3 regions of the Macrococcoides bohemicum genome follow, and region 3 is predicted to be linked to each of the others. Evidence: riboswitches for the same ligand, from Rfam matches in the RefSeq annotation. Region 3 holds a riboswitch; each other region holds the start of a gene.
What was found. A riboswitch is a leader RNA that binds a small molecule or an ion and turns the genes downstream of it on or off. The one in region 3 is predicted to bind S-adenosylmethionine.

Region 1: another riboswitch for S-adenosylmethionine. It lies ahead of HT586_RS01580 (methionine ABC transporter ATP-binding protein); the one in region 3 lies ahead of HT586_RS11085 (M20 family metallopeptidase).
Region 2: another riboswitch for S-adenosylmethionine. It lies ahead of HT586_RS03985 (methionine ABC transporter ATP-binding protein); the one in region 3 lies ahead of HT586_RS11085 (M20 family metallopeptidase).

Annotation. Positions count from the first base shown of each region.
Region 1 covers NZ_CP054482.1:301,816-305,104, reverse strand. The annotation lists gene HT586_RS01590 (MetQ/NlpA family ABC transporter substrate-binding protein) at 1-137, opposite strand, end outside; gene HT586_RS01585 (methionine ABC transporter permease) at 216-878, opposite strand; gene HT586_RS01580 (methionine ABC transporter ATP-binding protein) at 879-1,889, opposite strand; SAM riboswitch class I at 1,963-2,068, opposite strand; gene HT586_RS01575 (efflux RND transporter permease subunit) at 2,136-3,289, opposite strand, start outside.
Region 2 covers NZ_CP054482.1:760,163-763,451, forward strand. The annotation lists gene gcvH (glycine cleavage system protein GcvH) at 1-295, shown strand, start outside; gene HT586_RS03975 (toprim domain-containing protein) at 388-777, shown strand; gene HT586_RS03980 (thioredoxin family protein) at 749-1,060, shown strand; SAM riboswitch class I at 1,100-1,205, shown strand; gene HT586_RS03985 (methionine ABC transporter ATP-binding protein) at 1,278-2,303, shown strand; gene HT586_RS03990 (methionine ABC transporter permease) at 2,296-2,988, shown strand; gene HT586_RS03995 (MetQ/NlpA family ABC transporter substrate-binding protein) at 3,041-3,289, shown strand, end outside.
Region 3 covers NZ_CP054482.1:2,106,128-2,109,416, reverse strand. The annotation lists gene HT586_RS11090 (sensor histidine kinase) at 108-1,610, shown strand; SAM riboswitch class I at 1,665-1,762, shown strand; gene HT586_RS11085 (M20 family metallopeptidase) at 1,822-3,006, shown strand; gene ldmS (L-aspartate--L-methionine ligase LdmS) at 2,996-3,289, shown strand, end outside.

The DNA.
Region 1 (3,289 bases), 550 kb from region 3:
ACTTTACCTTTATCTTTGCTTTGCGTACTTTTTACATCCGCATTTTGACGTTCAAATGGATTACCTTTATCTAATAATATCCCAGATAACAATATAACAATGATGCCAGACAATATAAAAATAACTATATTCTTCATATTTTTCCTTCTTTCGTTTCTTTTATTTTTTCGCTTTTTATTATTTTTCAATTATATTTTACTCTTTCGTTTTACCTATTATCTTTTATCTACACGTTTACTGATAAAGTCACCAGTAATTTGAATCAGTTGTACAAGGATGATGAGTATAATGACTGTTACTATCATCGTAACGTTGTCATAACGATAGTATCCATATCGAATGGCAAGGTCACCAATACCTCCTCCACCGATAACACCGGCTGTTGCGCTATAAGCTAGTATGCTAATAATCGCTAAAGTAATTGCCTGAAAAATCCCTGACATACTTTCTGGAATTAACACATCCATAATAATTTGTTTAAGAGATGCACCAGTAGCTACACATGCTTCAATGACACCTTTATCGACTTCCTTTAAAGATGTTTCAATAAGTCTAGCAAATAAAGGTACAGCGGCAAGCGTTAAAGCGACACTTGCAACATAAGGACCATGGGACTGCCCAACAATCTTCGTAGCAAATGGCAGTATCGCTACCATCAAAATGATAAACGGAAACGAACGAATGATATTGACGATAAATCCTAATATCGAGTTAAGTGGTCCATTCGGTAATAGTAATTGATTGCGTGTTAAATAAAGAAGGATACCAAGTGGCAATCCAATAAGAACAGAGAGTGTAATTGCGATACTAGACATTAAAATCGTTTCTAAAAATGCTTTATATAATTCTGGTAGAAGTGTTTGAAATTTATCGCTCATTTATGCCACCCTCTCGATTCCATTTGATTTCTTTATGTATTCATTTATAGCGATTCTTTCTTGAATATCACCTGTAACTTCGAAAGTTAATATACCTATCGGTTGATTTTGTATGTATTCAATCCTGCCTTGAATAATCGAGATATCGCAGTTAAATTTCTTATATAAATTATTGATAAACGCACTTTCTGCACTATCTCCAATAAACTTAACCGTAATAATTTCTTTGTCTTCATTATTTAATTTCATATATTGCTCTGGTAATTCCAGATGATAGATATCATTTACAAAATGTCTTGTTAAATCACTTTGGGGATTAGAAAACACAGTAAATACATCTGCATGTTCTACGATTTCTCCATTATCCATTACGGCTACTTCATCACAAATTTCTTTTATGACATCCATCTCATGCGTAATTACAACGACTGTAATCCCTAATTTCTGATTAATATCGCGAATCAAGTTTAATATACTTTTTGTTGTCTCTGGATCTAGCGCACTCGTCGCTTCATCACACAACAATATTTCAGGATTATTAGCAAGCGCACGCGCAATTCCAACGCGTTGCTTTTGTCCTCCTGATAACTCTCTTGGATAACTGTCACGGCGATGTGTTAGTCCTACAAGATCAAGTAATTCGGTAATGCGATCATCATACTGTTTCTTAGGGAAATGTGCTGCTTTTAAACTGAATGCGATGTTTTCCGCCACTGTCTTAGATTGGATTAAATTAAACTGCTGGAAAATCATCCCTATGTTTAATCGTTCTTTTTGTAGTTTCTGCTTGTTTAATTTTGTAATATCTACATCATTCACAAGCACTTGACCACTCGTAGGCTTCTCAAGTAAATTAATTGTTCTGAGTAACGTACTTTTACCAGCACCGCTATAACCAATAAGCCCAAATATTTTTCCGGTTGGTATTGTTAAGTAAATATCTTTCAACGCTTGTGTTGTCTTACCGTTCCTTCTGTATGTCTTATTGACATCAATAAACTGTATCGCCAATCTATTCCCTCCACTTACCTTATCCAAAGAAAAAAAACGTCATTGCTTAATAGCAATGACGTATTATATGAGTCACTTATCTATCAAGCATAATAGCTTGTTGGATTTAGCACAGTACTCGTAAGAGCCCGCTGCTGAGACATCATAGGGCCAATTCCCTCAGTCTCTCTGGATAAGATATTTAATTTTTAATATGGTATTTATATTAGTACTCAAATTTTGAATTGTCAATGAATTCTTTAGTTTTTATTTATTTACAACGGTTACTCGCTCTGTTGTTGCATTGCTTTTCGTAAATTTATTACGCATTTTCATCAATAATTCATACACAATCGGCACGACGATCAATGTTAATAACGTAGAGGATACTAAACCACCGATTACCGTTACAGCAAGTGCTTTAGAAATCAATACTGAGCCGTCTCCACCAAATAATAACGGCATTAATGCGCCAACTGTTGCAAGTGCTGTCATAAGTATTGGACGTACACGTGTCGTTGCAGCTTCTAAAATCGCTTCACGTGTCGGTAATCCTTCTGCTTCTTTGTTAATGACGCGATCAATTAATACAATCGCATTTGTTACAACGATACCAATTAACATTAACATACCGATCATAGATGGTACTGATAATGTTTCTTTGAAAGCTAGCAGGCCTAATATTACTCCGATAATTGTAAATGGTAATGAGAATAGGATTGCGAGTGGTGCGAGTCCACCTTTAAATGTTAATACCAGGATTAAATAAACAATACCTACTGCTGCAAGCATTGCAAGTCCGAGTTGTGAGAAACTTTCTCCAATATCTTCACTTGTCCCACCAACGTGAACATCAACGTTATCAGGGTGTTTTAAAGCATTGACCTTTTCTGTTACATCTTGTGTAGCTTTACTAACATCTTTACCTTTAATCTTTCCTTCAACTGATGCTGAAATATTACCATCTTCACGCTTAATCGTGTCAGAAGTTTTTGTTTCTTCGATCTTAACAACTTCACTTAATGTCACTACTTTACCTAGTGGTGAAGTAATTTTTGTGTTTTCTAACTTTTCTTTCGTCCAGTTATCTTCTTTTTTCTTCGTTAAGATAACTTCTGTTGATTTACCTTTTTCGCCGACTTTCGTCACAACTTTATCATCGCTACGTTGATTTAACGTCATTGCAACTTGTCCAGCTGTTAAACCTAATTCAGACAATTTATTATGATTTACTTTTAAAGTATAAGCATCGTAACTATCTGAAAGTGATGTATTGACATTTGTTAACGATTTAACATCTTTCAATTCTTTTTCTAACTTTTCAACGACTGGTCGAATGGCTTCTGTTGATGGCCCATTAACGGTTACTGTAACCGCATTTGTTGCACCACCTGTTGCAAAGTCCTGGTTTTTCCAATCGC
Region 2 (3,289 bases), 1.0 Mb from region 3:
AGATTTCGCACAATCTGAATTAGGGGATATCGTATTCGTTGAATTACCAGAAGTTGGAGATGAAATCGAAGTTGATGCTCCTTTTGGTAGCGTTGAGTCAGTAAAAACTGTATCTGAATTATATGCTCCTATCTCAGGCAAAGTTATTGAAGTTAACTCTGAATTAGAAGATTCTCCTGAATTAGTAAACGAATCAGCAATGGATCAAGCATGGATGATTAAAGTAGAAGCTGACGATGCTGGTCTTGAAGAATTAATGGATCAAGCACAATATGATGAAATGATTAACGCATAAATGGTATAATCTCCTTGATAATAATTTATCAAGGAATTTTTTTATTATCAAATTGCTAAAACTGAATACAATATGATAAAAAGGTGATGGACATGTCTGTAATTACTAAAGTTATCGTTGTAGAAGGAAAGCGTGATAAACTAAGATTACAAGAAGTATTAACGGAACCTGTACATATTATATGCACCAATGGCACGATGGGTATCGGAAAACTGGATGATATGATTGAAGATTTGTATCATCATAAAGTTTATATTATGACCGATAGCGATAAAGCTGGACGCAAAATTAGATCTTGGTTTAAACGCCATTTGAGTGAAAGTAATCATATTCATATTGATCCGAAATACGGTGAGGTGGGTAATTGTCCACTAGATTATTTAGCAAGAACGATGATAAAACATCAGTTTGATGTAAAACAACAATTTGTCTGGAAAGGTAAGACCGCGCAATATGAACTTAAATCAGCTTTTGCAATTTGAAATTTCAGATCAACCATTTATTCTATTTGGATATACTCCGTTTTGTGGGACATGTAAGCTTGCAGAAAAGATGTTAGATATTACTGCTGCATCTCTAAACATACCAGTTACAAAAATTGATTTAAATTACTATGAAAATTTAAGTCAGTATTACGAAATTAAAAGTGTGCCGGTATTGTTGTTTATACGTAACGGCATGGTAGAAAATATATCTTATCAATTTGAGTCCGTAACAACTTTATATGAAAATTTAAATTTAATGTTGACGAATACTTCAAATTGACTTAAGATAAAGAACATATTCATAAAACAACTAAATAAACTCTTATCTAGAGTGGTGGAGGGATGTGCCCTATGAAACCCGGCAACCGTCAATAATGACATGGTGCCAATTCACATAAAGTTATATTAACTTTAGAAGATGAGAGAGTCGAAAATAGATAATTATCGTCTTTCTTATGTCCACATAGGAGAGACGTTTTTTTGTTAGGAGGCCAAATTTGATTACATTAAATAATGTTGTAAAGACATTTACAACCAAAAAAGGAAATATACAAGCTGTCGATAACGTAAATCTTGAAATTCAAAGCGGTGAGATCTACGGTATTATTGGCTTCAGTGGTGCTGGGAAAAGTACATTAATTCGAATGTTTAACGGATTAGAATTACCTACGAGTGGTGACGTGATTGTAAATGGCAGTACCATCAATAAGTTGTCAAAGCAGCAACTGAATAAAGAACGTCAAAAAATATCAATGATATTCCAGCATTTTAACCTACTTTGGAGTAGAACGGTATATGATAACATTGCATTACCTCTTGAAATAGCTGGCGTTAAAAAGAGTGACATCAGTCCAAAAGTGAAATCTTTGATTAAACTTGTTGGATTAGAAGGAAGAGAAAATGCTTATCCTTCAGAATTGTCAGGTGGACAAAAACAACGTGTAGGTATCGCCCGTGCATTAAGTAATGATCCTGATGTTTTACTCTGTGACGAAGCAACGAGTGCTTTAGATCCACAGACGACAGATGAAATACTAGAACTATTAGTTGATATCAATAAAACGTTGAACTTAACGATAATTTTAATCACTCATGAGATGGAAGTAATTCGCAAGATCTGTCATAAAGTAGCTGTAATGGAGTTAGGGAAAGTGGTTGAAGAAGGATCAGTGATGGAAGTATTTAATAATCCAAAAACAAATATCTCAAAACGTTTTGTACGTGATGATGTCCAGGATAATGAAACTGAGACTTCAATCGAAGAGATTAAACAAGCATATCCACATGGCAGTATCCTGAAATTAAAATTTGTTGGATCTTCAACTGGCCAGCCTATCGTAAGTAAAGTAATTAAGAAGTACGGCATCGAGATGAATATCTTAGCAGGGAATGTTAAACATACACAAGCAGGATCTTTCGGTAATTTAATTGTTCATGTTAAAGAAGTTAACGGATCACTTCAACCTATCGCTGAAGAATTAAAAAGCCATGGTGTTGAGATGGAGGTAGAAAGACATGGATAATTTTATTAAAACATTGACAGATATGTTAGGTATGAAAAATGTGGTATGGGCAGATGTATGGACTGCTACTGTTGAAACACTATCAATGACTTTTATTTCTGCAATATTCACATTTATATTTGGATTAATTATCGGCATTATTTTATTTTTAACATCTCGAAGTAAGTCAAAAGCAGCTCGTGTATTTTATAGTGTTACTGCTTTTATCGTCAATTTATTCCGAGCAATCCCATTTATTATCTTGATTTTATTGCTATTCCCCTTTACAAATTTAATCATGCAGACAATCAGTGGTGTAAAAGGAGCGCTACCAGCTTTAATTATCGGTGCGGCACCTTTCTACGCGCGACTTGTTGAAATTGGATTGAAAGAGATTGATAAAGGTGTAATTGAAGCTGTGGAATCAATGGGCGCAAATACATGGACATTAATTAAAAAAGTATTAATTCCTGAAAGTTTACCAGCGATTGTATCTGGTATTACAGTCACAACGATTGCACTCGTTGGTTCTACAGCAATCGCTGGCGTTATTGGTGCCGGTGGTTTAGGTAACTTAGCTTACTTAGTTGGATTCACAAGAGGACAAAATGACGTAATTTTTGTTTCTACAGTAATTATTTTAATTATTGTATTCCTCATTCAATTCGTCGGTGACATTATTACGAAGAAAGTTGATAAACGTTAATTATCCATAATGGATTTTTATAAAAATAATACAAAAAAGAGGAGCGTTAAAAATGAAAAAATTATTTTACGTATTTCTTACTGCATCATTAATATTAATTCTTGCAGCTTGTGGTAATGATAAATCTGACGACAACAAAACTTCAAAGTCAGATGACAAAACGATCACAGTAGGGGCTTCACCCGCACCACATGCAGAAATTTTAGAAGAAGCAAAAGCAGCACTTAAAAAAGAAGGTTATGATTTAAAGATTAAAATCATCAATGACTATACAACACCAAACCGTATGTTATCAGAAGGT
Region 3 (3,289 bases):
GCTTTATCCGTTATTTTCTTATCTTTTATTTTTCAGTGACCTTAATTATTTGTGCCTTCTTTCTCTATTTTCTGGTTACGAGTGAACAAAGTTTCTTTGAGGAAGATATGCAAAGTGTGGATTCATATGCTATTAGTGAATATATTAAGTTTGACGGGGACAAAGTTAAACCGGTTAAAGAGATGGTTAATTATATTAAACAGCACAACGGCATACTTGTAGTAAGAGACAAGGGTGGTAAGGTCATATATTCGTCTGATAAAGATTTCAAATTACAGCCGTTAAATACATATCGTGCTGAAGCATTTACGACATGGGAGCTGCCTAAAGGACAGCAGGTTATCTATTTGGAGAATAAAGTATTAAATGAAGCGAGACGTAAGCTTGAAACTGATTCGAAAGAAGCACAGCGTTATTTAGAGCAACACGATCTTGCGTTATTCGTTGCAGATAAAAAAGGCTTAACTAAAATTTCTGGACAGTTTGATGAAGATGTCGTGAATAGTACGCTATTTAAGCATAAGAATAATGACAATTACCAGAAATATTTCTTTGTTTCATATTTTAAAGATAATAAAAATTACTATGTGGTTCAGAAAAATCAACATCCGGCTGATACGAAAGCAATCTTTGCAGAGGACAGCTATATGTATGATAAAGATTTTATGAATGACATAAAAAATTTTTTAATTTGGTATGCATGGATAAATCTCGTTGTATTGGCTGCTATATTACTGTTCTCAATCTTTTTAGGTAATCGACTAGCGCAACCGTTAAAACACTTTTCAACATGGGTAGAGCGACTTGCAAAAGGTGACTATTCAGTGCTTAATGATGAAAGAATCTATAAAAATGGTCGATTACGTCGTAAATATCGTATGTATAGTCCGATTGATGGTGCGATAGCGAAACTTACAGGAAAGCTTGCAGATGATAAAAATTACCAAAGTAATATGAATATTCAGCGGGAAAAATGGGTACGGGGTATTACACATGATTTAAAAACACCGCTTAGCTCAATCTATGGATATGCCAAAATACTTAACAGTGGTATGCTGCTTGAACCGGACGAACAGAAGAAGTTTATCGGCATTATTGAAGATAAAGCATTATATATTGATCAGCTGCTTAAAGATTTAAATATGGTCTATCAACTGAAAAGTGATGGGATTCAATTCCATACAGAAGAAACATGTTTGCGAACATATATCGATGCATTTGTCTCTCAATATGGCAATAAAGGTTTAAGCTACATACATAAAGAAGATGCGACGATTCATATTGATACGTCAAGGATGGATCGCGTGCTGACGAATATTGTGACGAATAGTTTTACACATAATGTCAATGTTGAAGTATGGATCAGTACGTATACGAATGGAAATAACGCGATTATAGAAATTGCGGATAATGGGCAAGGTATACCACAGGAAGATCTGACACATATCTTTGAACAGTTCTATCGTGGTAATAGAACAAATGAACACCATAATGGCAGTGGTTTGGGATTATCTGTGGCAAAAGAAATCGTGGAACTGCATGACGGCACGATAGACGTTGTCAGTTCAGTTGCTGGCACGAAATTCTTAATTACTTTACCAACATACTAATTTTGATATTTGACAGAATTTATAGATAACTATATAGTTATCTATAAATTCAATAACTTATCAAGACGGATTGAGGGAAGGGCCCGATGACATCCAGCAACCTGCAGTAATGTAAGGTGCTAATTCCTACAGCGTAAGCTGGCAGATAAGAACGTGTAGACATTCCTATCTGGGAATGTCTTTTTTTTATAAGTACGGAGGAGAGAATAATATGAATAACAAAGTATTACAATATATAGATGAAAATAGAGATAAATTCATACGCATCAGTCATGAAATTCATGCACGACCTGAACTAGGCAACGAAGAATACTTTGCGTCTAATTTGCTGAGCAAGACATTAAAAGATGCAGGATTTAGTATAGAGCGTGATATTGCAGGACATGAAACTGGATTTATCGCATCGTATGAAAGTGAGAAAGCAGGACCTACTATTGCTTATTTAGCAGAATACGATGCATTGCCAGGTTTAGGACATGCATGTGGTCATAACATTATCGGCACATCTAGCGTATTATCAGCGATTGCTCTAAAAGAAGTGATTGATGATTTAGGCGGTGTCATTCAAGTGTTCGGCACACCAGCTGAAGAAGGTGGTGTAAACGGGAGTGCGAAAGCATCATACGTTAAAGCTGGGTTATTTAATGATAGTGATGTAGCATTGATGATTCATCCTGGTCATGAATCGTTTAGAACCGTGCCAACATTGGCAGTAGACGTATTTGAAGTGGAGTTTTTTGGCAAGACTGCGCATGCTTCTGAGAATGCACATAATGGTATTAACGCGCTCGATGCGATGATCAGTTTCTTTAATGGTATCGGTCAACTGCGTCAACATATTAAAAAGACGGATAAAGTGCATGGTGTTATTTTAGATGGTGGTAAGTCAGCAAATATTATTCCGGATTATACGAAAGCGAGATTTTATACACGAGCAATCAGCAGAAAAGATTTAGATGTATTAACCGGTAAAGTTGATCGTGTAGCACAAGGTGCGTCAATTACAGCAGGTGCAGAATATCAACTCAACCACATTCAAAATGGTGTCAATGAATTCATCAGAAATACATTTTTAGATGATTTATTTGAGAAACATGCTATTATGCATAATGAACCAATTTTGCATGATGATTTTGGTTTCGGTTCAACGGATACGGGGAATGTAAGTCATATCATTCCTACGATTCACCCGCATATAAAGATGGGGTCATCGTCGCTCGTAGGCCACACAGTAGAGTTTCGTGAAGCAGCGAAAAGCGCACACGGAGACCATGCCTTATTACAAGGCGCTAAAATAATGGCAACGATGGCTATCGAGTTAATCGAGAAACCTGAAGAACTACAACGCATTAAACATTTACATGAAACATTAAAGGAGAACATTTATGGGGACTAAACCAATCAACTTACCATTAGTTATGAAAGATTTATATGGGGAGAAAGTGATGTATTCATCACGCCCATCCTATACTTTTAATCCATGGCTGCAGCCGGAAGAACATCAGTCAAATTTACTGAGCGCACGTGAACTATTAATCGCCGAGATGCCGGTCGTTGTACACCAAGCGACTGTGACAGATAAAACTGAAGCGTTGTTTAATGCAGTTGGATTTGATATGCCAAATAGTTTCAGAGTGTATAATACACGTGAATCATATGAACAGGTGTTACGCGAGGCA